Regions from separate parts of the Duganella sp. AC237 genome, predicted to be linked through region 2. Evidence: predicted binding sites of a transcription regulator. Region 2 holds the regulator's gene; each other region holds the start of a gene.
What was found. The regulator sigma-54, encoded in region 2, starts transcription at its own class of promoters, with help from an activator protein. The targets are predictions, from matches to a motif close to TGGCANGNAANCTGCTTT.
Positions count from the first base shown of each region.

Region 1 (9,676 bases), 3.7 Mb from region 2:
TTTGCCCGAGCCGACAGGGCCACCGATGCCGACGCGTAAAGGATTGGAAGTATTCATATGTTTTATATTGTTTATCTGGTTATGATCTATAAAGACGGCTGTACTGCACCTCGTGCCGCATCGACAGCAGCGACAATCCCGGCGCCCAATTGCACATATCGTCGTCGGAAACGGTTTGCGCGTAACGCGCCGCCGCCTCGATATCGTCTCGCAGCGAGAGCAACATGCGCTGGCCGGCCACCTGCCCCAGCGGCACGGATTTGACGCACACCAGCACCTGATTCTCGGCCCACGCGAACAGCATCGCCAGCAGCGCGGCGTCGTGGGGGATCTCCAGCGCCGCCACGGCGCAGGCGAAGGCGGTCGGCAACGCCACTTCCGGCTCGCCTTGCAGGTGCGCCAGCATCTCGGCGTCGACGATACCCAGTTCGGCGACCAGCTTGGTCAGCGAATACCCCATCTGGATGGTCTCGGCGCGGAATTCGGCGCTGTCGCGCGAAGCGATAAAACGCTCGCTCCACTCGGCGACCGCCGCCCAGTCGCGGCGCGACCAGGCTTGCATCAGCCGCCAGCCGACCGGCGCTTCCCACTGCGCCACCACCTCGTGCAGGTGACGCAGTATCCAGGCGCGCGCCTGCTCGGCGTTGGTGACCATGCCGTTTTCAAGCGCCGCCTCCAGCCCTTGCGAATAGCTGTACGCGCCGATCGGTAGGGCCGGACTGGCGAATTGCAGCAGATTGAGTAACGCGGACGCCTGCATCAGAATGGACTCACCGTCGGCTCACTTCGGATCGCTGGGGCGGTGAATTTTCTGGCGCAGCGGGATCGGCGCCAGCGGATGATGGCCGCCGTCGTCGTGATGCGCGTGACCGCCGCCATAGGCGCCCGATTCCGGCTCGAAGGCGGCCTGCTCCTCCTCGACCTTGGCGCCCAGGCCGGCCAGCATCTCCTTGAGCACCGCGTCGGCGCGGATGCGCAGGAAGCCGTCGCCAACTTGCGCCTGGGTGTGGCGGTTACCGAGATGGAAGGCGCAGCGCAGCAAGGTGTGGGCGTCGGCGCAGGTGACCTTGTAGGTCGGCTCCGGCGCGGCCACCACCTTGACGACGCGCTTGTCCTCGCCGGTCAGCAGGTCGCCGTCGCGCAGCACCGTGCCGCGCACGGTGAAGACGGCGACATCCTCGCCGGTGTCCAGCGTGGCGCGCAGGCGGCATTTCTCGCGCAATTCGTAGGGCAGCACCAGCTGCGCGGCGATGTTGGCGGCCGCGTGGTCGGCCGCTGAAAGTTTGGTATGGAGGGTCAGCATAAGTGTCTAGAACAGGAAGTAACGCTGCGCCATCGGCAGCTCGGAGGCCGCTTCGCAGACCAGCAGCTCGCCGTCGGCGCGCACTTCGTAGGTTTCGGGATCGACTTCCATCTTCGGCGTGGCGCCGTTATGGATCATGTGGTGTTTGCGCAGCGCGCGCATGTCCTTGGCGACGATGAGGGTTTTATTCAGTTTAAGCTTGTCGCCTATGCCGTCGTCGAACGCCGCCTGCGAGACGAAGGTGAACGACTTTTTCAACCCGCCACCGAAGGCGCCGAACATCATCCGGTAGTGCACCGGTTGTGGCGTCGGAATCGACGCGTTCGGGTCGCCCATCTGCGCGGCGGCGATCATGCCGCCCTTGAGTATCGTCGACGGCTTGACGCCGAAGAAGGCCGGCTTCCACAGCACCAGGTCGGCGATCTTGCCGACTTCCACCGAGCCCACTGCGTGCGCGATGCCGTGCGTGATGGCCGGATTGATGGTGTACTTGGCGACGTAGCGCTTGACGCGGAAGTTGTCGTTGCGCGAGGAATCCGGCGCCAGCGGTCCGCGCTGCACCTTCATCTTGTGCGCCGTCTGCCAGGTGCGCATGATGACTTCACCGACGCGGCCCATGGCCTGCGAGTCCGACGACATCATCGAGATGGCGCCGATGTCGTGCAGGATGTCCTCGGCGGCGATGGTTTCGCGGCGGATGCGCGACTCGGCGAAGGCCACGTCCTCGGCGATCGCCGCGTCCAGGTGGTGGCAGACCATCAGCATGTCCAGGTGTTCGTCGAGCGTGTTGACCGTGAACGGGCGGGTTGGATTGGTCGACGACGGCAGCACATTGCCCTCGCCGACGGCGGCAATGATGTCCGGCGCGTGGCCGCCGCCCGCTCCTTCCGTGTGGAAGGTGTGGATGGTGCGGTCCTTGAACGCGGCGATCGTATCCGCCAGATAACCGCCCTCGTTGAGCGTGTCGCTGTGGATCGCCACCTGGATATCCATCTTGTCGGCCACGCTCAGGCAGTTGTCGATGGCGGCTGGCGTGCTGCCCCAGTCCTCATGCAGTTTGAGGCCGATGGCGCCGGCCCGCACCTGCTCCTCCAGCGGCTCCGGCAGGCTGACGTTGCCCTTGCCGAGAAAGCCCAGATTCATTGGAAAGGCGTCGGCCGCCCCCAGCATCGAATGCAGGTGCCACGGCCCCGGAGTGCAGGTGGTGGCGGAGGTGCCGGCCGACGGCCCGGTGCCGCCGCCGATCATCGTCGTCACACCGCTCATCAAGGCTTCCTCGATCTGCTGCGGGCAGATAAAGTGGATGTGGGTGTCGACGCCGCCGGCGGTGACGATTTTGCCTTCGCCGGCGATGATCTCGGTGGCGCCGGCGATGATCATCGTCACGCCGGGCTGGATGTCCGGGTTGCCGGCCTTGCCGATGGCGGCGATCATGCCGTCCTTGATGCCGATATCGGCTTTGACGATGCCCCAGTGGTCGATGATGATCGCGTTGGTGATGACCGTGTCCATCACCAACGGATCGGAACGCACGCGCTGCGACTGACCCATGCCGTCGCGGATCACTTTGCCGCCGCCAAATTTGACTTCTTCGCCGTAGATGGCGTAATCGTGCTCGATTTCGATAAACAGTTCGGTGTCTGCCAGACGGACGCGGTCCCCTTTGGTGGGACCGAACATTTCCGAGTAGGCGCGGCGCGAGATTGTAGCCATGTTAGCCTTTTATTATTAGCTTTTCGGTGGATTGGTATCCAGCTTGCCCATCACTTTTCCATTGAAGCCGTAGACCTTCTGGTCCCCACCCAGCTTCACCAGTTCGACGGTGCGCTGTTGCCCCGGCTCGAAGCGCACGGCGGTGCCGGCGGCGATGTTCAGGCGCCGTCCGTAAGCCTTCCAGCGTTCGAACTTGAGCTCCGTGTTCACCTCGAAGAAGTGGAAATGCGAGCCGACCTGCACCGGCCGGTCGCCCTGGTTGGTCACCACCACGCTCTCGGTTTCGCGGCCCTCATTGAGGCCGATCTCGCCCTCCGTGAGCAGATATTCACCGGGTATCATAGTGATCTCCTTGAAAAAGGTGTCGTGGGGTGGTTCGGGTTGGAACGTAAATGGGTATTCATGATGCGGTTCAGGGTATCGGGTTGTGCACGGTGACCAGCTTGCTGCCGTCGGGGAAAGTGGCTTCCACCTGGATGTCCGGGATCATCTCCGGTATCCCTTCCATGACCTGGTCGCGCGTCAGTATCCGGGTGCCGTCGGCCATCAGCTGGGCCACCGACTTGCCGTCGCGCGCGCCCTCCATGATGGCGCAGGTGATCAACGCGATCGCCTCCGGATAATTCAGTTTCAGGCCGCGCGCGAGACGGCGCTCGGCCACGATGCCGGCGGTGAAAATCAGCAGCTTGTCTTTTTCTCTTGGTGTCAGATCCATGTTCGGGGTTCCAGTATCAGGTTTGCCAGATGCGCGGCGTGACGGCCTCGCGTTCCAGCAGATGCGGGCGCACCCGGCGCCACACGGTGAGCATGAGGCGGCGCGCGGTTTCGCTGTCGTCGCCCAGATGACGCGCCACCAGCACGCCCTTGGTATGGGTGATGCCGAAGGCGTGGTCGCCGTCGGCGGCGATGTCGGCGCGGATGTTGGACAGCAGCTCGGCCAGCACGGCGGCCGGCAGCGGTTTTCCGGCGGCGATCAAGGTCGCGCAGACGGTGTGACCATTCAGCGCCAGCGGACTGCCGAGACGACCGCCGACCATCGCGCCCTGCTCCCACCAGATCAATTTGCCGTCGCGGCGGATGCTGCTGCGCTGCGTGACGGTACCGGTGTTGAATACCTCGCCGGAACCGCGACGGCCCATGCACAGGATTTCGCAGCCGATGAAGGTGGCGCCGGCGGCCAGCTCCACGTGCTGTTCCAGCACCACGTTAGCGGTATCAAAAAAGATGGTTTCCTGTGGCAGCCATTCGAGCGCGGCGCCCTCGTTCAGGTGCAGGTGGACGGTCTGGCGGGAGACCTTGCCATTGGCCTTGTACCACTTGGCGGCGCCGGGCGTGGTGATGAAGGCGTGGGCGCGGTCGCCGACGCCGATATCGATCGCGAGCTGGTCGCCGCCGACCACGCCGCCCGGTGGATGAACCACGATCGCGTGGCACACCTTGGCGTCTTCGGGGTACAGCGCCTTCTGCACGCGCAGAGGCCCATAGTGGATGTTATTGAACAGCCGCGTGGTGCCGCCGTCGTCCGCGAATCCGAGCGTGAGACGTGCCTGCCAGGCGGCGTGGGCGACGCAGGCGGCGAGGTCGGAAGGTGCGGTGCAATCAGGCATGACTTAGGGGTTTTCTAAATAATGTCTGTCGTATGCAAGGTATGTGCCAGCAGAACCCAACTAGCACACCGTGGCAGGTGGACTTAACGCACCAACTTGGTTCAATCGCACCGAGTTGGTGCGCATGGTGAGCGGTAGAATAATCGCTTGGTATCGACGTTCGAACACCGGGGGGAATTTTTTGCGATGAGATGGATCTAACACTCATCTAGCCGGAGGCGGGAAAATGAACAGCCAGCCCTTACCCGACAAACGTCGAAATGAACCGAAAGCCAGCGAAGTTGCGGGCGGTGGCGAGCCGCCCTATGACGGGGATATGGAAAAGCGCGTCGAAAATATCGAAGCAGACCTCACTACCATCAAACTTGATGTCGCGGTGATTGTAGCCAACGGCGCAACCAAAGCGGACCTGGCAGAGTTGAGGCACGTCACCAAGGCCGATATTGCAGAGTTGAGGCACGCGACCAAAGCCGATTTTGCAGAGTTAAGGAGCGCGACCAAGGCTGATATTGCAGAGTTAGGCTACGCCACCAAGGCTGATATCGCAGAGTTAGGCTACGCCACCAAAGCTGATATCGCAGAGTTAAGGAGTGCGAGCAAAGCCGATATTGCAGAATTGCGTGCCGCGACCAAGGCTGATATTGCTGAAGCGAAGACTTCGATTATCCAGTGGGTGGTCAGCGCGATCTTCATCGCGCAGTTGCTGCCCTCCCTACTCAAGCTGTTTGCCAACTAGCCAAAATCTAAAACACGTAGGGCGGATTAGCGCAGCGTAATCCGCCATCTAAGAGCCGTCGACAATGCCTAATCCAGATTGGGATAAGGACTCTTGCCACCTTCCTTGATGAACAAATCGATCCGCGCTTCCAGCACCGGCAGCGGCACCGAACCCAGTTGCAGCACCGTGTCGTGGAAAGCCCGGATATCGAACTTCGATCCCAGCGCCGCCTCGGCCTTCTTGCGCGCGTTGATGATGCTCATCTCGCCCAGATAGTAGGACAGCGCCTGGCCAGGCCACGAAATATACCGGTCCACCTCCGTCTCGATCTCGTGCTCCGACAGCGCCGTATTAGCCTTCAAATAATCCTGCGCCTGCTTCCGCGTCCAGCCCTTGCTGTGGATACCCGTATCGACCACCAGTCGCGAAGCCCTCCAAGCCTGGTAACTGAGCATGCCGAACACCTCATACGGCGTTTCGTACATCCCCATCTCAACGCCCAACCGCTCGCTATACAGCGCCCAGCCCTCGCCATACGCCGAAATATAAGCGTTGCGGAAGGCCGGACGGCCCTTCTGCTCCATCGCCACCGGCATCTGGAAGGCGTGGCCCGGCGCCGATTCGTGCAAGGTCAGCGCCGGCATGCTGTACAAGGCGCGCGACGGCAGGTTGTAGGTATTGACCAGATAAACGCCAGGCCCACCGCGCCCCGACGTGTAGAACGGCGCCTGGTCGTCCGGCACCGGAATCACGGCGAAGCGGCGGCGCGGCAGGTAGCCGAAGTACTGGCCCACCTTGGCGTCGAACTTCTTCGCCACCCATGCGGAGCGCATCAGCAGCTCCTCCGGCGTCTTGGCGTAGAAGCGCGAATCGGTGCGAAGGAACTGCAGGAAGGCGGGCAGGTCGCCCTCGAAGCCGGTCTGCTTGATCACGTCGAGCATCTCGGCGCGGATCTTGGCCATTTCGCTCACGCCGATCTGGTGGATCTCGTCGGCGCTCATCGTGGTGGTGGTGAATTCGACGATCTTCGACTGGTAATAGGCCTTACCGTCCGGCAGATTCTCCGCCGCCAGGTCCTCGCGCGACTTCGGCACATACTCGTCGCGCATGAATTTGAGCAGATTGCGGTACGACGGCAGCACGTAAGTTTCGATGGCCTTCACGCCCTCCGCCCGCATTTCTTCCTGCCGCGCCGCCGGGATGGTCGCCGGCATGGCCTTGAACGGCAGGTAGAACACCGTGTCCTGCGGCGTCTTGGCTTCGGTCACCGAGGTGATGGAGCCGTCGCGGCCGATCAGCGTGACCTTCGGCGGCGTGAAGCCGCGCGCCATCCCGGCCCGCATGTTCACAATCTGGTCGTTGAAGTAGCGCGGCACGTCCGACAGCTGCTTGATGTAGTCCTGGTATTCCTTTTCCTTGGTCAGCGTGTTGCGCGCGGCGCCCGCCATGTTGGACCAGAAGGCCGTATCGGCGTTGAGCGGCTTTTCATACTCGCGGAATTTCTGGGCGTCGATCAGGGCCGCGATCTGCGCCTTGTAGACCTGGTAGTTGATCAATTCCTCGGCCGACAGCTTGTCCTGCTTGATGCCGTCGAGCTTTTTCATCACGTCCTGCCAGTAGGCCAGGCGCTTTTGCTGGGTGGCCGGATCGATGCGGGGCAGTGTCGTCGTGCCGCCCTTTTCGTCGTCTTCGCCCTCCTCCATCTTCTGACCCAGGCGCCAGGTCCACTCTTGCGTGTAGATGTTTTTGAACTGGGCGTCGGCGTGACCGGCTTTGGCGGCGGGCGCCTGGGCGGTGGTGGCTGCGGCCGCGTTGAGAGATAAGACCATGCATGCGCCAGCGATGACGGCGCCGAACTTCTTTTCCATAGAGCTCCAGTGGGGGAAGGGTTGATTACATGTCCAGCAAATTGCGTCGTTCGCGCAGCAGCGCGGTAAAAGCCTCGCCATTGAGCGGCGGACTGAAAAAATAGCCCTGCATCTCGTCGCATCCACGCTCGGTCAGGAAACGCACCTGCTCGCGCGTCTCCACACCCTCGGCGATCACGCGCATGTTCAGGTTGTGCGCCAGCGAGATCACCGACAGCGCAATCGCCGCGTCGTTGGCGCTGGTGGTGACGTCGTCGACGAACGATTTGTCGATCTTGAGCACGTCGATCGGGAATCGTTTGAGGTAACTGAGGCTGGAATAGCCGGTGCCGAAGTCGTCGAGCGAGATGCTCACGCCGATGTCCTTGAGCTTGCGCAGCGCCGCCACCGCCTTGTTCGGATCGCCCATCACCGTGCCTTCGGTGATCTCCAGGCCCAGGCAGGCCGGCGCGATGCCGTATTTGCGCAAGGTGCTTTCCACGTACGGCACGGTGGCGTCGTTGGCGAACTGCCCGGCGGCCAGGTTGACCGCCACCTTGATGTCGCCCAGCCCCTGGTCCTGCCACACCTTGATTTGCGCGCACACGCTTTCGAGCACCCACTCGCCGATCGAATTGACCAGGCCATACTCCTCGGCCAGCGGGATGAAGCGGTTCGGCGGCACCCGGCCCAGTACCGCGTTGTTCCAGCGCAGCAGCGCCTCGGCGCCGGCCATCACGCCGCTTTTGAGGCACATTTGCGGCTGGTAGTGGACCTCGAACTCGTTGCGGGCGATGGCGCCGCGCAGTTGGCTCTGGATCGCCAGCTTGTCGCGGATCTCGGCGTCCATGCGCTCGGTGAAGAAGGCGTAGTTGTCGCGGCCGATCTCCTTGGCGCGGAACAGCGCCGTGTCGGCGTTACGCAGCAATTCATCGAAGCTGTCGCCGTCGGTCAGGCTGACGGCGATGCCGATGCTGGAGGTGACGGTGATCTGCTGGCCGTCGATCACCAGCTCCTTGCGCAGGCCGGCCAGGATCTTTTGCGCCATCGGCATCGTCGCGCTCAACTGGGCGTCGTCGGCGACGATGATCTGGAACTCGTCGCCGCCCTGGCGGGTCACGGTGTCGCCATCGCGCACGCAATCGGTCAGGAAGCGCGAGATCACCTGCAGCGCCTTGTCGCCCACGTCGTGGCCGTAGGAGTCGTTAATGCTCTTGAAGCGGTCCATGTCCAGGCACATGACGGCCACGCAGCCGCCCTCGCGGCGCGCCGTGCCCAAAGTCTGCTCGAAGCGCTGGCGCGCCAGCAGGCGGTTGGGCAGGCCGGTGAGCGCGTCGTGGTTGGACAGGAAGTCGATCAGGTGCTGCTCGGCCTTGCGCTCGGTGATATCCATGAACACGGCCACGTGGTTGACCACCTGGCCGGCGTCGTCGCGCACCACGGAGGCGCTCAGCAAGCCCGGATACACGTCGCCGTTCTTGCGGCGCGCCATGATCTCGCCCGACCACAGGCCGGTGTTCATGACCGACTGCAGCATCTGGTCGAACGCGGCGGCGTCCTGCCCGCCGGCGTGCAGCATGACGACGTTCTTGCCGATCACCTCCTGCGCCTCGTAGCCGGAGATTTGCGTGAAGGCGGGATTGGTGGCGACGATGCGCGCCTCGCGGTCGGTGACGACGATGGCGTCCTGGGTGGCCTCGAACACCTGGCTGGCCAGCCGCAGGAACTCCTCGTTGGCGCGGCGCTGCTCGACCTCCTTGGCCAGTTCCTCGGTGCGCTCGGCCACGCGCTGCTCGAGCAGCGAGCGTTCGACCGCCAGCGCGTGCTGCGCGCGGCTCAGGCGCACATGGGCGTCGGTGCGGGCCAGGATTTCCTCGGCCTGGAACGGCTTGGCGATGAAATCGACCGCGCCGAGCGCGAAGCCGCGCACCTTGTCGTCGGTGTCGTGCTGCGCCGACAGGAAGATCACCGGCACGTTGCACAGCTGCGGCGACTCCTTCAGGCGGCGGCACACCTCGAAGCCGTCGATGCCGGGCATGCGGATGTCGAGCAGGATCAGCTCCGGAGGGCGCGATTGGGCGGTCCACAGCGCCAGCTCGCCGTTGGGGGCCTGGCGCACGTAATAACCGGCCTCCGTCAGCAGGTCGCTGAGTAGCTTGAGCGAGGCCGGCGTGTCCTCCACGATCAGCACTTCGCCCTTGGTGTGTTGTTCCGATAAATCCCGGTGCATGTAAAACTCTCTCGCCTTGTTCCGCCGCCGCTGTCCGCCAAAAGGATACCGGCGATATCGTCATGTCACGACATCGCCCGAATACTTGCCTTAATACTCCCCACTAATACATGTACTATCAATATTACTAATATATACACTAACTACTATGATATACCTGTCCGGCCTATGCCTCCAGTTCGCTACCCGCCTCATCGAGCAAAGCGCATAGCTGCGGGTACTGGTGCAGCCGCACCATGTGCTCGATGCGCTCGACCA
Region 1 is NZ_CEEDEW010000003.1:2,742,896-2,752,571, reverse strand. It holds gene ureG (urease accessory protein UreG) at 1-57, opposite strand, end outside; gene AC0IYS_RS12565 (urease accessory protein UreF) at 80-760, opposite strand; gene ureE (urease accessory protein UreE) at 782-1,303, opposite strand; gene ureC (urease subunit alpha) at 1,310-3,016, opposite strand; gene AC0IYS_RS12550 (urease subunit beta) at 3,032-3,358, opposite strand; gene AC0IYS_RS12545 (urease subunit gamma) at 3,429-3,731, opposite strand; gene AC0IYS_RS12540 (urease accessory protein UreD) at 3,748-4,623, opposite strand; gene AC0IYS_RS12535 (CCDC90 family protein) at 4,850-5,359, shown strand; gene AC0IYS_RS12530 (DUF885 domain-containing protein) at 5,428-7,209, opposite strand; gene AC0IYS_RS12525 (EAL domain-containing response regulator) at 7,235-9,418, opposite strand; gene AC0IYS_RS12520 (ATP-binding protein) at 9,585-9,676, opposite strand, start outside.
Region 1: a site for sigma-54 is predicted at 4,655-4,672, ahead of AC0IYS_RS12540 (urease accessory protein UreD). Genes of this name have one in related genera too.

Region 2 (9,676 bases):
GAAGAACAGCCCCAGCAGCACGTCGCGGAAGGGCTTGATGTCCTCCTCCACCTGGTGCCGGTATTCGGTCTCGGAAATGAGCATGCCGGCCACGAAGGCGCCCAGCGCGAGCGACAGCCCGGCGCGCTCGGTGATCCAGGCCGCGCCCAAGGTGATCAAGAGCAGGTTGAGCATGAACAGCTCCTGCGAGCGGCGCTTGACGACGATGGTGAACCAGCCGCGCATGAGCCGGTGGCCGACGAACAACAGCAGCGCCAGCACGATGACCGCCTTGACGCCGGCCCAGGCCAGGGTCTCGACCAGCGCGTCGGGGCGCTGGCCCAGCGACGGGATCAGGATCAGCAGCGGCACCACGGCCAGATCCTGGAACAGCAGGATACCGATGATCTTGCGGCCGTGTTCGCTTTCAAGCTCAAGCCGCTCGGTCAGCATCTTGACCACGATGGCGGTCGAGGACATCGCCAGCGCGCCACCGAGCGCGAACGAGGCTTGCCAGCTGATTTGTAGGGAGGGGGGCAATTGGGTGGCGATAGTCCAGCCGAACAGCATGGTGGCGCCGATGGTGCACACCACCTGCGCCATGCCGAGCCCGAAGACGATGCCGCGCATGGCCATCAGCTTGGGCAGCGAGAACTCGAGGCCGATGGAGAACATCAGGAACACCACGCCGAACTCGGCCAGTCCGTGGGTCGCCTCGCTTTGCTCCGCCCAGCCCAGCGCGTGGGGGCCGATCAGGATGCCGACGGCCAGGTAGCCGAGCATCGGCGGCAGGTGCATCATGCGGAAAGCGACCACGCCCAATACGGCGCTGCCGAGCAGTATCAGGGTCAATTCCAGGGGTGAAAACGTCATTTCAACATAGCCGGTAAAATAATATTTAGTTGTTTGTCGCCAAGGCCCGGCGTTATGTTTTGACTGGCAAGTTTTTTGCTTTCTCAATTCGGCTATACTTGGGTATGAGTGTAACCCATGAAAAAACAATGCTGAAAGCTTTTGACGCAAAAACGGCCGGGCACGCGTTGCGGTTGGCAAGTGAAACGTTGCAAAACGAGGCCGACGCCATCGCCGCGCTCAACGCCCGCCTGGGCGACGACGACAGCGTCGTGCGGGCCATCGAGCTGTTGCTGAACTGCAAGGGCAGGGTGGTGGTGTCGGGCATCGGCAAGTCCGGCCACATCGCCCGCAAGATCGCCGCGACCCTGGCCTCGACCGGCACGCCGGCGCTGTTCGTGCATCCTGCCGAGGCGGCCCACGGCGACCTCGGCATGGTCACCGCCGACGACGCCTTCATCGCCATTTCGTATTCCGGCGAGAGCGCCGAACTGATGACCATCCTGCCGGTGGTGAAACGCATGGGCAGCAAGGTCATCGCGATGACCGGCAAGCCCGGCTCGAGCCTGGCCGGCATCGCCGACGTGCACCTGAACGTGGCCGTGGCCAAGGAAGCCTGCCCGATGAATCTGGCGCCGACGACGTCGACCACGGTCACCCTGGCGCTGGGCGACGCCCTGGCCGTCGCGCTGCTGGACCTGCGCGGCTTCCGCGAAGAAGATTTCGCGCGCTCCCATCCGGGCGGCGCGCTGGGCCGGCGCCTGTTGACGCACGTGCGCGACGTCATGCGCAGCGGCGACGACGTGCCGAAGGTCGGCGCCGACGTCAAACTGACCGACGCGCTGCTGGAGATCACGCAAAAAGGCATGGGCATGACCGCCATCGTCGACGCCGACGGCAAGCCGGTCGGTGTGTTCACCGACGGCGACCTGCGCCGCATGATCGAGAAGGTCCAGGACTTCACCAAGGTGGTGATCCGCGACGTGATGCACCCGAATCCGCGCAGCATCTCGCCGGAAAAACTGGCGGTCGACGCCGTGGCCGTGATGGAGCAGTACCGCATCAACCAGATGCTGGTGACCGACGCCGACGGCAAGCTGGTCGGCGCGCTGCACATCCACGACCTGACCCGAGCAAAGGTGATTTGATGACCGAGCTGACTTATGTGGAACGCGCCGCGCGCGTCAAACTGATGATTTTCGACGTCGACGGCGTGCTCACCGACGGCAGCCTGCACTACGGCGCCGAGGGCGAAGCGTTGAAGACCTTTAACGTATATGACGGCCTGGGCATCAAGTTGCTGCAGGAGTCCGGCGTGCAGACCGCCATCATCAGCGCGCGCATCTCCCCGCAGGTGGCCAGGCGCGCCGCCGACCTGGGCATCGGCTTTGTGCACCAGGGCGGCCACGACAAGCTGACGCCGTTCAACGCGCTGCTGGAAAAGACCGGCCTGACGGCCGAACAGGTCGGCTTCATCGGCGACGACATCGTCGACCTGCCGATCCTGACGCGGGTCGGCTTCGCGGTGGCGGTGCCGGGCGGACGCAAGGAAGTGCTCGAGCGCGCCCACCACGTGACGGTGGCGCAGGGCGGCCGCGGCGCGGTGCGCGAAGTGTGCGAACTGCTGCTGCACGCGCAGGGCACGTACGAGCGCGTGCTGGCGCAGTTCATGGTGTGACGGAGTGTAATCATGCGTAAAAGAACAGCACATCGCTGGCAGCTCACGCTGACGATGATCATCGGCGTGTTTGTCGCCGTCGGCAGCTTTTGGCTGGTGCAGGTTGTCAACCAGTCCGGCCAGGAGCAGCAGGCGGACCAGTTCCTCAACGAACCGGACTACATCATCGACCGCTTCAGCCTGGTGCGCATGACGAAGGAGGGCAAGCCGGCCTACATCATCTCCGGCGACAAGCTGACGCACCGCCCGATCGACGACTCGTCCGACATCGACAAGCCGTTCCTCAACAGCCTGTCGGGCCAGCAGCCGCCGATGACGATTCACGCCGAGACCGCGCGGGTCGACCAGAACAACACACGTGTCACGCTCAACGGCAACGTCGACGTGGTGCGGCCGGCTTCGCCCAAGGCCGAGGCGATGCGCCTGCAAACCAGCACCTTGACCGTGTTCCCGGACGAGGAACGGATGGAAACCAAGGCGCCGGTGCAGATGAAGCTGGGCAGCACGACCTCCAGCGGCACCGGCATGAAAACCAATAACGCCACGCGCCAGCTGCAACTGGGCGGACGCGGAACGATCACGATGCCGCCCAAGGCGCCGCGCTAAATCAATACAAGATACGACAAGAGACAGATATGAAGGACACCATGATGAAAAAACTGATACTGTCGGCCGCGCTGCTGCTGGCCGCGATGGGCGCGGCCCACGCTGAAAAAGCCGACTCCAACAAGCCGACCGAGATCTCCTTCGACAACCTCGACGCCGACGACGTCAAGCAGATCAAAACCTTCACCGGCAACGTCGTGCTGACCCGCGGCACTTTGCTGATGAAGTCGCCCAAGGCGGTCGTCACCGAGGATCCCGAGGGCTACCAGCTGGTGGTGCTGACCGGCGCGCCGGGCGTGCAGGCGACGTTCCGCCAGAAGCTCGACGGCGCCGGCGACCAGTGGGTCGATGGCCGCGCCGACCGCATCGAATACGACGGCAAGACCGAGCTGGTCAAGCTGTTCTCGAAGGCGCAGATCAAGAAACTGGAAGGCAGCAAGACCGCCAGCCAGGTCGATGGCGAATTCATCTCCTATGACAGCCGGCGCGAATTCTTCGCCGTGAAAAATACCGCCAGCGGCGAGAGCAAGCCCGGCGCCGGCCGCAGCACGATGGTGATCCAGCCGTCGGCCAAGCAGACTCCCCAGCCCGCTTCGGCCACCAATCCAGCGGCGGGGAAATAAGCATGGAGCCAACATGCGGTAGCACCCTGATCGTACGCGGCCTGCAGAAGACCTACGGCAAGCGCCAGGTCGTGCATGACGTGTCCTTGCAGGTCGAATGCGGCGAAGTGGTCGGCCTGCTCGGCCCCAACGGCGCCGGCAAGACCACTTCCTTTTACATGATCGTCGGCCTGGTGCCGTCGGACGCCGGCACCATCGATATCAGCGGCGTCGACATCTCCTCGCTGCCGATCCACCGCCGCGCCTCGCTCGGCCTGTCGTACCTGCCACAGGAGGCTTCGGTGTTCCGCAAGCTGACCGTGGAAGAGAATATCCGCGCCGTCCTCGAAATCCAGAAAGTGGACGGCAAGCCTTTATCCAAGGCTGCCATCGATGAACGGCTCAATACCCTGCTGGCCGATCTGCAAATCGAAAAGCTGCGCGAAAACCAGGCGCTGTCGCTGTCCGGCGGCGAGCGCCGCCGCGTGGAGATCGCCCGCGCGCTGGCCACCAACCCGCGCTTCGTGCTGCTGGACGAACCTTTCGCCGGGGTCGACCCGATTGCCGTCATTGAGATCCAGCGCATCGTGCGCTTCCTCAAGGAACGCAATATCGGCGTCCTCATTACCGATCACAATGTGCGCGAGACGCTGGGCATCTGCGACCGCGCATATATCATCAACCAGGGCTCGGTTCTGGCTTCAGGCCGGCCGGACGATATCATCGCCGACGAGTCGGTCCGCCGCGTGTACCTGGGTGAACACTTCAGAATGTAATCGCGCCCCATGAAACAGTCATTGCAACTGCGCACGTCGCAGCACCTCGCGCTGACACCCCAGCTGCAGCAGTCGATCCGGCTGCTGCAGCTGTCCACGCTGGAGCTGCACCAGGAGCTCGAGCAACTGCTCACCGACAATCCCCTGCTCGAGCGCCTGGACGACCCGCTCGACCGTTCGCTGCGGCTGCTGTCCGACGGCGCCATCAGCCAGCAGGCGCCGGCCGGCGAAGCGCCCGCCGAAGGCCCGCCGAACCAGCAGGATGCGCCCGCGCCGGCCGACGCCGACACCTACGACGGCCCGGCCGCCGATACCGAAAGTACCAGCAGCGAGGCCGATGTCGACTGGAGCGACGCCGGCCGCAGCAAGGCCCCCGACGACGAGGACGCGCGTCCGCAACTGGAAGCGAACCACTGCACCCTGCGCGAGCACCTGATGGAACAGATGCGCGTGACGGTGCTGGAGATGCGCGACCGCGCGCTGGTCGAGCTGATCATCGACGCGCTCGACGAGAACGGCTACCTGGAGGAGCCGCTGGAGGAAATCCACGCGCGCCTGCCGGAGGAACTGGAAGTCGACATCGACGAGCTGCGCACCGCGTTGTCGATGCTGCAAAGCTTCGACCCGATGGGCGTGGGCGCGCGCAACGCCTCCGAATGCCTGGCGCTGCAGATCAAGCGCCTGCCGGGCATCGCCCTGGTGACGCGGCGCATGGCGCTGACCATCGTCGAGAACCATTTGACGTGGTTCGCCCAGCGCGACTTCAACAAGCTGAAAAAGGCGCTGGTGTGCGACGACGAGGATTTGCGCGAGGCGCAGGCCGTCATCCGCCTGTGCAATCCGCATCCGGGCTCGGCGTTCGCGTCCGACGTGTCCGACTACGTGGTGCCGGACGTGATCGTCAAGAAGGCGCGCAACGGCTGGCAGGTGAGCCTGAACAACGACGTCATGCCGCGCCTGCGGGTCAACGCGATGTACGCCAACCTGCTCAAGCAGGGAAAGGGCGAGGGCCAGATGGGCGCGCAGCTGCAGGAGGCCAAGTGGCTGATCAAGAATATGCGCCAGCGCTTCGACACCATTCTGCGCGTGGCCCAGGCGATAGTAGAAAGACAAAAGAACTTTTTCTCGCACGGCGCCGTTGCCATGCGCCCCCTTGTGCTTCGCGAAATTGCTGATACACTGGGTTTACACGAGAGCACTATTTCTCGGGTGACGACTCAAAAGTACATGCTGACGCCGCACGGCATGTTTGAGTTGAAATATTTCTTTGGTAGCCACGTCGCCACCGAAGCGGGCGGTGAAGCAAGTTCGACGGCGATACGGGCACTCATTGTGCAATTGACAGGAGCTGAAGACCCTAAAAATCCATTATCCGACAGTAAGATTGCGGACATGCTGGGGGAACAAGGCATGGTGATTGCGCGACGCACTGTTGCCAAATATCGCGAAGCGTTGAAAATCCCTCCCGTCAGTCTCCGCAAGTCTTTGTAGTTACTTGGTCACTGTGCGCCCGGCCGCAATGGGCGCGGCACTGACCGTAAGCGACATCTATCTTTAGGAGCGTGTATGAATCTGACCATCAGTGGACATCATCTCGAAGTGACCGCGGCCATCCGCGAATACGTACAGAACAAACTGGAACGTGTCACTCGTCACTTCGATCAAGTTATTGATATTGCTGTCATTCTGACTGTAGATAACCTTAAAGAGAAATCCAAGCGCCAAAAGGCGGAAATCAATCTGCGCATGTCGGGTAAAACCGTGTACGTGGAAAGCCTGTCCCAAGACCTGTACGCCGCGATCGACACCCTGGTCGACAAGCTTGACCGGCAGGTCATGAAATACAAATCCAAAGTTCAGCAGCACGGCCACGATGCGATCAAGCATCTCCCGGATAGCTACGAACCCGCTGCCGCCGCCCTATAACAACGGCCTCCGGCACCATCCAACAAAGGGCGCAAGGGCGCCCTTTTTTGTGTCCGCGTTTTTCGGTCCCGCGTTTTACTTCCTCTCGATTCGATGAAAATCATTTATCCCGTTTCGACGGTAGAATAGATTTTTTTTCACGGGTTGCGACATCATGAGCGAATTGGTCCACACCGCTATCGTCAACGGCACCGGCTTCATCACCTTGGACCGGCCCAAGGCGTTGAACTCGCTGTCCCTGCCGATGCTGCGCGATATCACGGCGGCGTTGCTGGCGTGGCGCGACGATTCCGACGTCGCCGCCGTGGTCATCCGCTCCAGCAGTGAAAAGGCCTTCTGCGCTGGCGGCGACATCCGCTTCTTCCACGACGCCGGCCGCGCCACGCCGCAAACCGGCAGCGCGCTGATCGAGGATTTCTTCACCGAGGAGTATTCGCTCAACCACCTGGTGCACAGCTATCCGAAACCGTACATCGCGCTGATGGACGGCGTGGTCATGGGCGGGGGCATGGGCATCGCGCAGGCCGGGCCGGACAGCCGGGTGCGCATCGTCACCGAGCGCACCCGGATGGCGATGCCGGAGGTGAACATCGGCCTGTTCCCGGATGTGGGCGGCAGCTATTTCCTGTCGCGCGCGCCGGGCGGGCTGGGGCGTTACCTCGGCGTCACCGGCGTCACGATAGGGGCGGCCGATGCGCTGTACGCGGGCCTGGCGGATCACTATGTGCCTGCGGATGAACTGGAGGTGCTGGACGCGATTCTGGAGTCCACGCCGGGCGCCGAGCTGGTTGAGGCGATCGCGGCCTTTGCGGAGTCGTTCAAGGACGCGGCCGGGGTATCCAGGCTGGAGGCGAACCGCGCCGACATCGACCGCCACTTCGGCGCCGGCCCGGTGCCGGCCATCGTCAAGTCGCTGGAGGCGGACACCACGCCATTCGCGCTCGAAACGGTGCGCGCGATGGCCGGGCGGTCGCCGTTGATGATGCGCGCGACGCATGAGTTGATCCGACGTGGCGCGGCGCTGGACATGACCGGCTGTCTGCGCATGGAGCGCGCGCTGGTGCGGCGCGTGTTCGACCGCGGCGAAGTCATCGAAGGCGTGCGCGCGCTGGTCATCGACAAGGACAACGCGCCGAAATGGAATCCGCCGTCGTTGGAAGAGGTGACCGAGGAAATGGTGCGGCAGCTATTCGAGCCGGTGTGGCCGGAACACGCACACCCGCTGCGGCATCTGTGAGCTGGAGGCTACTGCTCGCGGTGCCGCAACACCACCCGTTCATTCGGGTGGAAATACGCCGCCAGTTTCTCCGCCATATACACCGACCGGTGCTGCCCGCCGGTGCATCCCAGCGCCACCGTCAGATAACTGCGGTTATCGGTCTTGAAGAACGGCAGCCACTTCTCGACGAAGCCGCGGATATCGTTCATCATTTCCACCGCGCTCGGTTGCGCGTCGAGAAAATCGATCACCGGCGCGTCGCGGCCCGTCAGCGGGCGCAGCGTCAAATCATAGTAGGGATTCGGCAGCGCGCGCACATCGAACACGAAGTCCGCATCCATCGGCACCCCCAGCTTGAAGGCGAACGACTCGAAGAACAAGGTCAGCGGCGCCCCCTCGCTGGCGACCAGGTCCTTGACCCAGGCGCGCAGCTTGTTGGCGCTCAGCTCCGACGTATCGACCACATGGCCCAGCTGCTCGATGGCCGACAGCCGCTCGCGCTCTTCCATGATGCATTCGATCAAGGTGCGGCGCGCGGCAGGATTCTGGCCCGGACGCAACTCGTGCGACAGCGGATGGCTGCGGCGCGTCTCCGAAAAGCGCGCCACCAGCGAGTGCGTGTTGGCGGTCAGGAACATGACCTTGACGTCGTGCCCCTCTTCGCGCAGGCGCTTGACGTCGGCCGGCAACGAGGCCAGCGATTCGGCGCTGCGGGCGTCGACGGCAACCGCCAACGCCTGCAAGCCTTCCTCGGCCAACGTCGAGACCAGGTTCGACAGCAAGGCCGGCGGCAGGTTGTCGACGCAATAGTGGCCGGTGTCTTCCAGCACGTTCAAGGCCACCGATTTGCCGGAGCCGGAGATGCCTGTGATGAGGACGATACGCATGATGGTTTTAATCTCCGCTCATGGCTTGTCGCTGACGCTCCATGAACTCTTGTAAGGTGTCGATACCGCGCAATTGCAGAATGGTGTTGCGTACGGCGGCCTCCAGCAGCACCGCGATGTTGCGGCCGGCCGCGACGGGAATGACGACCTTGCGGATCGGCAGTCCCAGCACGTCCTCGGTCGGGAACTGGAATGGCAGCCGCTCCACTTCCTCCTCCGCCGCGCCACGGCGCACCAGATGCACGATCAGCTTCAGGCGCATCTTGCGGCGCACCGCGGTCTCGCCGAAGATCGCCTTGATGTCCAGCAGGCCCAGCCCGCGCACTTCCAGCAGATTCTGCAGCAGGGCCGGGCAGCGCCCCTCGATCATGTTCGGCGCAATGCGCGAAAACTCCACCGCGTCGTCGGCCACCAGGCCGTGCGAGCGCGAAATCAGTTCAAGGCCCAGCTCGCTCTTGCCCAGGCCAGAGTCGCCGGTGATCAGCACGCCCACGCCCAGCACGTCCATGAAGACGCCGTGCATGATGATGCGTTGCGCCAGTTTCTTGGAAAGATACACGCGCAGGAAGTCGATCACCTGTGCGGCAGGTAACGGAGTGGAGAACAACGGGATGTTTTTTTCGTCGCAGATGGCGAGGATGTCGGGCGGCGTTTCCAGGCCCTGGGCGATGATCAGCGCCGGCGGGCCGCCAGCAATCAGCTCGCCGATGACGTGGGCGCGCGTGAGCGCCTTCAAGCGCTGGTAGTAATTGATTTCCTGGTGCCCGAAGACCTGGATGCGGCCCGGGTGGATGGTGTTCAGGTGGCCGACCTGGTCGGCGGCGGAGGCGACGTCGCCGGAGATCAGGCGCTCGCCGCCGGGAAAGCCGGCGAACCAGCCGAGCTGCAAACTCTCGCGATTGTCGTCGTAAAGCCTTTGTATCGTCAGCGGCGTTTGCAGCATGGGGCGTCTTTATCTCAAGGTTGAACTAAGGTGGGCCTGCCCCGTAGTTTAACCTATTGTCCCGCTCCCCATGCTTGCAAGCTATTTCCCGCTGACCTGTCAGCCGGCGGCCTGCAGGCTAGGCATCCAGTTGATGATGCGCGAGTGCACCGATTTCGGGTCCGGGTCGGTCGAGAGCGCGGTGCGGAAGGCGTCGTCGGAGAACATC
Region 2 is NZ_CEEDEW010000003.1:6,457,079-6,466,754, reverse strand. It holds gene AC0IYS_RS28525 (monovalent cation:proton antiporter family protein) at 1-852, opposite strand, end outside; gene AC0IYS_RS28520 (KpsF/GutQ family sugar-phosphate isomerase) at 981-1,979, shown strand; gene AC0IYS_RS28515 (KdsC family phosphatase) at 1,979-2,509, shown strand; gene lptC (LPS export ABC transporter periplasmic protein LptC) at 2,522-3,115, shown strand; gene lptA (lipopolysaccharide transport periplasmic protein LptA) at 3,145-3,738, shown strand; gene lptB (LPS export ABC transporter ATP-binding protein) at 3,741-4,493, shown strand; gene AC0IYS_RS28495 (RNA polymerase factor sigma-54) at 4,503-5,984, shown strand; gene hpf (ribosome hibernation-promoting factor, HPF/YfiA family) at 6,060-6,419, shown strand; gene AC0IYS_RS28485 (enoyl-CoA hydratase/isomerase family protein) at 6,574-7,656, shown strand; gene rapZ (RNase adapter RapZ) at 7,665-8,525, opposite strand; gene hprK (HPr(Ser) kinase/phosphatase) at 8,533-9,468, opposite strand; gene AC0IYS_RS28470 (PTS sugar transporter subunit IIA) at 9,568-9,676, opposite strand, start outside.

Region 3 (9,676 bases), 6.0 Mb from region 2:
CGTTCGCTTTGCATACCTATGTATTCAGTATGCAATGACCTAAAAGGCCGGGTTTCCCCATTCGGAAATCTGCGGATCAAAGCTTGTTTGCTAGCTCCCCGCAGCTTATCGCAAGCTACTACGTCCTTCATCGCCTGTAATCGCCAAGGCATCCACCATGTGCACTTATTCACTTGTCCCTATAACGTTAGCCCCTTGCGACTAAACAAAGGAGCGGTTATAAGAATAAGAAGTACTACGTTGTTGCGTTTGTTGATACATACAATCATTACCCATCGCGCCACCTGTCGGTGATGCGATCAATAAAAATTTACTTACTTCTTCCAGATTGTTAAAGAACGTACAGCACTTGATCTCTAAAAGATCAAATCTAAACCTTGTGGCTTACATTTGAACTCTTGGTGGAGGATGACGGGATCGAACCGACGACCCCCTGCTTGCAAAGCAGGTGCTCTCCCAGCTGAGCTAATCCCCCTGAGATGTACTACAGGCAGAAACTGGTAGGGCTGGTTGGACTCGAACCAACGACCCCCGCGTTATCAACACGGTGCTCTAACCAGCTGAGCTACAGCCCCAAATGCTGTTCTTTATATTGACAGTCGATAAGTGTGAACGCTTGATGAGTGAATCATTTACATGATTCGTGCCACTCTAGAAAGGAGGTGATCCAGCCGCACCTTCCGATACGGCTACCTTGTTACGACTTCACCCCAGTCACGAATCCTACCGTGGTAAGCGCCCTCCTTGCGGTTAAGCTACCTACTTCTGGTAAAACCCGCTCCCATGGTGTGACGGGCGGTGTGTACAAGACCCGGGAACGTATTCACCGCGACATGCTGATCCGCGATTACTAGCGATTCCAACTTCATGCAGTCGAGTTGCAGACTACAATCCGGACTACGATACACTTTCTGCGATTAGCTCCCCCTCGCGGGTTGGCGGCGCTCTGTATGTACCATTGTATGACGTGTGAAGCCCTACCCATAAGGGCCATGAGGACTTGACGTCATCCCCACCTTCCTCCGGTTTGTCACCGGCAGTCTCATTAGAGTGCCCTTTCGTAGCAACTAATGACAAGGGTTGCGCTCGTTGCGGGACTTAACCCAACATCTCACGACACGAGCTGACGACAGCCATGCAGCACCTGTGTGATGGTTCTCTTTCGAGCACTCCCAAATCTCTCCGGGATTCCATCCATGTCAAGGGTAGGTAAGGTTTTTCGCGTTGCATCGAATTAATCCACATCATCCACCGCTTGTGCGGGTCCCCGTCAATTCCTTTGAGTTTTAATCTTGCGACCGTACTCCCCAGGCGGTCTACTTCACGCGTTAGCTGCGTTACCAAGTCAATTAAGACCCGACAACTAGTAGACATCGTTTAGGGCGTGGACTACCAGGGTATCTAATCCTGTTTGCTCCCCACGCTTTCGTGCATGAGCGTCAGTTTTGACCCAGGGGGCTGCCTTCGCCATCGGTGTTCCTCCACATATCTACGCATTTCACTGCTACACGTGGAATTCTACCCCCCTCTGCCAAACTCTAGCCTTGCAGTCTCCATTGCCATTCCCAGGTTGAGCCCGGGGATTTCACAACAGACTTACAAAACCGCCTGCGCACGCTTTACGCCCAGTAATTCCGATTAACGCTTGCACCCTACGTATTACCGCGGCTGCTGGCACGTAGTTAGCCGGTGCTTATTCTTCAGGTACCGTCATTAGACCCCTGTATTAGAAAGGTCCGTTTCTTCCCTGACAAAAGAGCTTTACAACCCGAAGGCCTTCTTCACTCACGCGGCATTGCTGGATCAGGCTTGCGCCCATTGTCCAAAATTCCCCACTGCTGCCTCCCGTAGGAGTCTGGACCGTGTCTCAGTTCCAGTGTGGCTGGTCGTCCTCTCAGACCAGCTACTGATCGATGCCTTGGTAGGCTTTTACCCTACCAACTAGCTAATCAGATATCGGCCGCTCCAGGAGCATGAGGTCTTGCGATCCCCCACTTTCATCCTTAGATCGTATGCGGTATTAGCGTAACTTTCGCTACGTTATCCCCCACTCCAGGGTACGTTCCGATATATTACTCACCCGTTCGCCACTCGCCGCCAGGTTGCCCCGCGCTGCCGTTCGACTTGCATGTGTAAGGCATGCCGCCAGCGTTCAATCTGAGCCAGGATCAAACTCTTCAGTTTAATCTCTGTTACTTTTGCCGTTTTACCGGCACTCTTATTGCTAAGAGGTCGCTCACTCAAAATACTGACAGGCCACTACTTTCGTAGCGCCTATTTCATTACTTCTTGTGAACATTTGATATTTTAAGTATCGCGGAACCGAAGCTCCGCGTGCACTTTCATCAAACGTCCACACTTATCGACTGTTAATTTTTAAAGAACGTGTATTCGGTGATACTGGTACTGCTTGCACGCTTGACAAATCGTTTTGTTCGTCAGCGCAGAAGAAAGAGTATGAAGCGTTTCGCTTATTTCGTCAACCCCTCAACCACTTCTTCTTTTCTCGTTTCACTCTGCATTTGCATGCGTTGTTCTGCGAGGGGGCGAACTATAGCAAAGCCGGGATTGAACTGACAAGGTTTATTTTTGCTCTAGCGCCGCGTGCGCATCGCGGGGTGCTACATTAAGGTCCAGAGCCGCCAACGGCCACCGGAGACCGAGACAAATGGAACGCCACACCGCGCCACATCTGAGCACGGCATGGGAAGACACCATGCCGCTGATTATCGAAACCTCGCACCGCCGCTCCCGGCAGTACGGACTGCGTCCGGACTCCGCCGCCGACCTAAGCCGCGTCCCCACCGTCGACCTCTCGCTGCTGCTCGAGCAGAACCGCCTGCTCCACACCCACGCCGTGCCGGCCATGGAAACGCTGTACCAGCAGATCGTCAACACCCACAACATGGTGATCCTGACCGACGCCCATGGCGTGATCGTGCATTCCCTCGGCGACGACGACTTCCTGGAAAAGGCCAATCGCGTCGCGCTGCAGCCCGGCGCCGCCTGGTCCGAGCAAAGCAAGGGCACCAACGCCATCGGTACCGCAATTGCGGAACAGGCGCCGGTGCTGGTCCACGCGGAACAGCACTACCTGACCGCCAATCACTTCCTCACCTGCTCGGCAGCGCCGATCGCCGACCATCTGGGCAACGTCATCGGCGTGCTCGACGTGTCCGGCGACCAGCGCAGTTTTCACAAGCACACCATGGCGCTGGTGCGCATGTCCGCGCTGATGATCGAGAACCAGCTGTTCTCCGCTACCTATGAAGACTCGATCACGCTGCACTTCCACGCGCGTCCGGAGTTCATCGGCACGTTGATGGAAGGGATCGCGTCCTTCAGCCCCGGCGGACGCTTCCTCGCCGCCAACCGCAACGGCCAGTTCCAGCTGGGCCTGTCGCCGGCGGAATTGCAGTCGCACACCTTCAGCTCGCTATTCGGCTTGCCGTTGTCGGCGCTGTACGAGCACTACCGCACCGCGTCGCCTGGCCTGCTGAACCTGTGCATGCACAGCGGCGTCCGCGTGGCCGGCCGCGCCCAGCTTCGGCTGAGCAACGGTGTATTCCAGCAATCGCTGACGCACGACAAAACGGAACGCGCCGAGCGGCCCAGCGCCACCCAGGCTGCGGCGGCCAAACGCCGCCTGTCCGGCCTGCGCTACCTGCGCACCGGCGATCCCCAACTCGAGTTGGTGATCGACAAGGTCACGCGCGTGCTGGGCCACGACATTCCCATCATGATCATGGGCGAGACCGGCACCGGCAAGGAGTTGCTGGCCCAAGCGATCCATAACGATTCGCCGCGTGCGATGAGCCCTTTCGTGGCGGTCAACTGCGCGTCGATCCCGGAGACGCTGATCGAGTCGGAACTGTTCGGCTATGAGGATGGCGCCTTCACCGGCGCGCGCAAAAAAGGCGCTGTCGGCAAGATATTGCAGGCTAACGGCGGCACGCTGTTCCTCGACGAGATCGGCGACATGCCGTACAGCCTGCAGGCGAGGTTGCTGCGCGTACTACAGGAGCGCGTGGTCACGCCGCTCGGCAGCGACAAGTCGATACCGGTCAATGTGGAACTGATCTGCGCGACCAATCACAATCTGCGCGAACGCATCGCCAAAGGTTTGTTCCGCGAGGACTTGTATTACCGGCTGAACGGGCTGGTGGTCAAGCTGCCGCCGCTGCGTGATCGGACCGATCTGGAGAGCGTGGTCAAGAAGATTCTCGCGACCGAGGCGGAGAGTGGCCGCTATCGTGTTTCGGAGGAAATCCTTCGGCTGTTCCGGCGCCACCGCTGGCCGGGGAATTTTCGGCAGTTGACCAACCTGCTGCGCACGGCGGTGGTCATGGCCGGCGATGAACAGGAGATCTGCCTGCGCCATATGCCCGACGACTTTCTGGACGATATTGAAGAGGATGGCGAGCAGGCGCCACAGCAGCGCGGCAACGGCGCCGATGCCAACCTGGGAGAGATGGAGATTCACGCCATCAACAAGGCGTTGGCGGCGCACGGCGGCAATGTTTCCGCCGCCGCGCGCGCCCTCGGCATTTCGCGCAACACGATTTACCGTAAGGTGCCGAACCTCAAATAGCGCTACGGCTGTTGCTTCAACAGCGACACCTCCTCGTCGCTGAACAAGCGCGAGCGCGTCAGGAAGCGCTTGCCGGTGCCGTTGTCGAGCGAGAACATGCCGCCATTGCCGGCGACGACGTCGATGATCAGCTGCGTATGCTCCCAATAGGCGAACTGCTCGCACCCCATGTAGAACGGCGTGCCATCCAGTTCACCCAGAAACACGTCCGTATCGCTGATGTTGAACTCGCCCGCCTGGTAGCACATCGGTGTGCTGCCGTCGCAGCAGCCGCCGGACTGGAAGAACATCAGCGGCCCGTGCCGGTCGCCCAGCGCGGCGATCAGCTCGAGCGCCGCCGGCGTGGCCGTGACACGGGCGATGGCCGCGCCCATGGTCAGAAGAAGCCCAAGGCGTTGGGGCTATAGCTGACCAGCAAGTTCTTGGTCTGCTGATAGTGGTCCAGCATCATCTTGTGATTCTCGCGGCCGATGCCCGATTGCTTGTAGCCACCGAACGCGGCATGTGCCGGATACAGGTGGTAGCAATTGGTCCAGACACGGCCGGCCTGGATCGCGCGGCCGACACGGAAGGCGCGCGAACCGTCGCGCGTCCACAGCCCCGCGCCCAGCCCGTACAGCGTGTCGTTGGCGATGCGCAGCGCGTCGGCCTCGTCCTTGAAGGTCGTGACCGACACCACCGGCCCGAAAATCTCCTCCTGGAAAATGCGCATCTTGTTGTCGCCCTTGAACACGGTCGGACGCACATAGTAGCCATCCTTCATGTCGCCGCCCTGCATGTTGCGCTCGCCGCCGGCCAGCAGCTCGGCGCCCTCCTGCTTGCCAATGTCGATGTACGACATAATTTTTTCCAGCTGCTCCTGCGACGCCTGCGCGCCGAGCATGGTGGAGGCGTCGAGCGGATTGCCCTGCTTGATCGCGGCCACGCGGGCCAGCGCGCGCTCAATGAATTTCTCGTAGATCGATTCCTGGATCAGCACGCGCGACGGGCAGGTGCACACCTCGCCCTGGTTCAGCGCGAACATGGCGAACCCTTCCAGGCACTTGTCGAAGAAGGCGTCGTCGGCGTCCATCACATCGGCGAAGAAGATGTTCGGCGACTTGCCGCCCAGCTCCAGGGTCACCGGAATCAGGTTCTGCGCGGCGTATTGCATGATCAGGCGGCCGGTGCCGGTTTCACCGGTGAAAGCGATCTTGGAGATGCGCTTGTTCGACGCCAGCGGCTTGCCCGCTTCCAGCCCGAATCCGTTGACCACGTTCAACACGCCAGGCGGCAACAGATCGGCGATGATTTCCAGCAGCACCATGATCGACGCCGGCGTCTGCTCGGCCGGTTTCAACACCACGCAATTGCCTGCCGCCAACGCGGGCGCCAGCTTCCACACCGCCATCAGGATCGGGAAGTTCCACGGAATGATCTGGCCGACCACCCCGAGCGGCTCATGGAAGTGATAGGCGTAGGTTTCCGAATCGATCTGCGCCACCGAACCCTCCTGCGCGCGGATGCAGCCGGCGAAGTAACGGAAATGGTCGATCGCCAGCGGAATGTCGGCGGCGGTGGTCTCACGGATCGGCTTGCCGTTGTCAATGGTCTCGGCGGTGGCGATCAAGGCCAGGTTCGCCTCCATGCGGTCGGCGATCTTGTTGAGGATGTTGGCGCGTTCGGTCTGCGAGGTCTTGCCCCAGGCTTCCTTGGCGGCGTGCGCGGCGTCGAGCGCCAACTCGATGTCTTCAGCGGTCGAGCGCGCCACTTCGCAAAACACCTGGCCGGTGATCGGCGTGATGTTGCCGAAATATTCGCCCTTGACCGGCGCGACGAACTTGCCGCCGATGTAGTTGTCGTACCGTGGCTTGAATGGATTGGCTACGCCCAGTTTGCTGATGTCTGCGAGATTCATGTCGTCCTCTTTCTGCTGTGGTGATGTGGTGTGGTGACCATCTTTCTTTCGCAAACACCGTGCCAGCCGCCTCGACGGGCAGGTCCGGGGATTTCCCCGTTGCGCGTCTGTAAAAGTGTTCAGTTTTGACACACCGCTGGAGCAACCGCGACGCACTTTTTGCGCCGGGCAGGTATATTGCAGGCTGCCCACTCGGAGAAAACATGAAGCGTTCCCCAATTCAACTTAATGCCGTCGCCGCGCTGTTTGCGCTTGGTGCTTCCAGCCTGGCCACAGCCGCCGACAACGCGGACAATGCAGACGCGCCGGTCGAGGTCGTTGTTGTCAGCGCCACGCGCGTCGGCCACACCGTCTTCGACATGCCCGCCGCGATCGACGTCGTCGACGCCGCGCGCATCCATGAATCGCAGGCGCGGGTGAACGCTTCCGAGGCGCTGGCGGCGGTACCCGGCCTGGTGGCGCAGAACCGCCAGAACTATGCGCAGGACTTGCAGATCTCGTCGCGCGGCTTCGGCGCCCGATCGACCTTCGGCGTGCGCGGCGTGCGGCTGATCGCCGACGGCATTCCGGCCAGCATGCCCGATGGCCAAGGCCAGGCCGCCACCTTCAATCTCGACATGGCGGAACGCATCGAAGTATTGCGCGGTCCGTTCTCCGCCATTTACGGCAACCACTCCGGCGGCGTGATCCAGATGTTCACGCGCGACGGCGAAGGCGCGCCCACCATCGAAACCAATCTCACCGCCGGCAGCTACGGCACCCGCAAGGCCGACGTCAACGCGCAGGGCAAGCAAGCCGGTGTCGGCTACGTGCTTGACGCTTCCCGCTTCGAAACCGACGGCTACCGCGCACACAGCGCCGCCACGCGCGACCAGGCGTTTGCCAAGCTGACCGTGCAGCCAATGGAAAACGCCAAGCTGACCATCGTCGCCAACGCGCTGCGCCAGGACGACACGCAAGATCCCTTGGGCGTGACTTGGGCCACCTATCAGCGCGACCCGCGCGCTGGCGAAACCGACGCCACCGATACCCAGGTGCCGAAGCGCACGGTGGCCGACCGCTACAACACCCGCAAGAGCATCGACCACACGCAGGTTGGCGCGACATGGGAGCAACGCTTCGGCCAGGACCGGCTGCGCGTGACGGCCTACGGCGGCAATCGCGAAGTCATCCAGTACCAGGCGTTTTCGCGTGGCTTCCAGGCGCCGCCGACGCACTCGGGCGGCGTGGTGAATTTCGACCGCGACTTCTACGGCACCGACCTGAGCTGGATGCACGTCAGCCAGCTGGCCGGCGGCAAGTTGAGTACGACGGTCGGCGTGGAATACGGCCGCTCCACCGATGGCCGCGAGGGCTATGAGAACTTCATCGGCGCCCAGCTGGGCGTGAAGGGCGCGCTGCGCCGCGACGAGCAGGACAAGGTCTCCAATCTCGATCCGTATGTGCAGGCCGAATGGCAATCAGGTCCCTGGATGCTGAGCGCGGGCCTGCGCCGCAGCACCGTGAAGATTTCCGTGGACGACCGATTCCTGAGCAATGGCAACGACAGCGGCAGCCTGGAGTACAGCCACACCACGCCCGTGCTGGGCGTGCTGTACCGCGTGTCGCCGATGCTCAACGTCTACGCCAGCGCCGCGCGCGGTTTCGAAACGCCGACGCTCAACGAACTGTTCTACTCGGGCACCGGCGGCGGCTTCAACTTCGGCCTGCAGCCGGCCAAGAGCACGCATCTGGAAGCGGGCATCAAGAGCAAACTGGACGAGCGCACCAGCATTAACGCCGCCGTATTCCAGGTCCGCACGACGGATGAGGTGGTGGTCGACAGCAGCGGCGGCGGCCGCACCAGCTATCGCAACGCCAGCAAGACCTTGCGGCAGGGTTTGGAAGTGTCGCTCGACTCGTCATGGCGCGATGGTTTGAGCACGCGCGTCGCGCTGACGAGCCTGCGAGCGATCTACGATCAAAGCTATGGCGCGGTGCTGGAAGGCAGCCGCCTGCCCGGCGTGCCAAACGCCAACGCCTACGCGGAAGTGGCGTGGAAGGATGCCGGCGACCGTTATGGCGCCGGCCTGGAAGCGATCGCCAGCAGCAAGATCTACGCGGACGATGGGAACGTCGATCAGCCGGCGCCAGGCTACGGCATATTGAATGCGCGGGTCAGCGCCAAGCAGCAGTGGCGAGGCTGGCGCTTCAAACAATTCGTGCGGCTGAATAACCTGCTGGATAAAAACTACGTCGGCTCGGTGATCGTCGGCGACACCAACAAGCGCTATTATGAAGCAGCCCCGCAACGCAACTGGTTGGTCGGCGCAAGCGCGCAATACCAATTCTAACGACAGGGAAATTCAAAAACCACGGAGACACGTAGGGCGGATTAGGCAACGCCGTAATCCGCCATGCATGCTCCGCCCGCGACGTCCGAAAATTACGCGGCCTTCTCCACCAACTTATCCAGCAACCGCTCCCGATTGTTCAACACAAAATCGACAAACACCGGCTCCTTCACCGCCAGCCTCACCAACCCCGGCAGCATCAAATAACAATACCCCGCAACCTTGCGCACCGCCTCATCATTGCGCAGCGCCGCCTGCGTGATCGATCCCGAGCCCCCGCCCAACATGGGCATGATGGTCGCGCGATGCTTATCCAATATCGCTGAAACCGGTCCGGTCAATTTTTCGGCCATTCTGTTGTGCTCGCTGGTATCGCTCATGTCAACGCTCCTGCAAAGTTGTGGAATCAGGATAGTGACCCGCTGACGCAAACGGGTTCTGTGTTTGCGCAAGCGAGCCCGAAATGCGCTAAGGTGAACGCCTCATATAGGAATATCCCCATGAACCAGCAAGTAGCCCAGACGTATGACGCGATCGTTGTCGGCAGCGGACCCGGCGGCGCCAGCGTCGCGCGAGAACTGGCGCGCAGGCAATTACGCGTACTGATACTGGAACAGGGGAGCGCCGCACCGCTGCAAGGGACACTGTCGCAAATGGCGGGCATCGCCGCCGTTCCCGGTAAAGGCGCTTTCATCCATCGCGACGCTTCGCTGCTGGTCAGCGGCATCGCGGCCGGCGGCACCACCACCATCAATTTCGCCACTGCCGCGCCGCCTCCGTTGTCCATGTTCGCCGCCCACGGCATCGATCTGGCGCCGGCGCTGGAATCGCTACGCGCGGAATTGCCAATGGCAC
Region 3 is NZ_CEEDEW010000003.1:495,865-505,540, reverse strand. It holds rRNA gene AC0IYS_RS02575 (23S ribosomal RNA) at 1-179, opposite strand, end outside; tRNA gene AC0IYS_RS02570 (tRNA-Ala) at 400-475, opposite strand; tRNA gene AC0IYS_RS02565 (tRNA-Ile) at 499-575, opposite strand; rRNA gene AC0IYS_RS02560 (16S ribosomal RNA) at 656-2,184, opposite strand; gene AC0IYS_RS02555 (sigma-54-dependent Fis family transcriptional regulator) at 2,669-4,591, shown strand; gene AC0IYS_RS02550 (DUF779 domain-containing protein) at 4,594-4,965, opposite strand; gene adh (aldehyde dehydrogenase) at 4,968-6,488, opposite strand; gene AC0IYS_RS02540 (TonB-dependent receptor family protein) at 6,692-8,821, shown strand; gene AC0IYS_RS02535 (hypothetical protein) at 8,914-9,201, opposite strand; gene AC0IYS_RS02530 (GMC family oxidoreductase N-terminal domain-containing protein) at 9,322-9,676, shown strand, end outside.
Region 3: a site for sigma-54 is predicted at 6,536-6,553, ahead of adh (aldehyde dehydrogenase). Genes of this name have one in related genera too.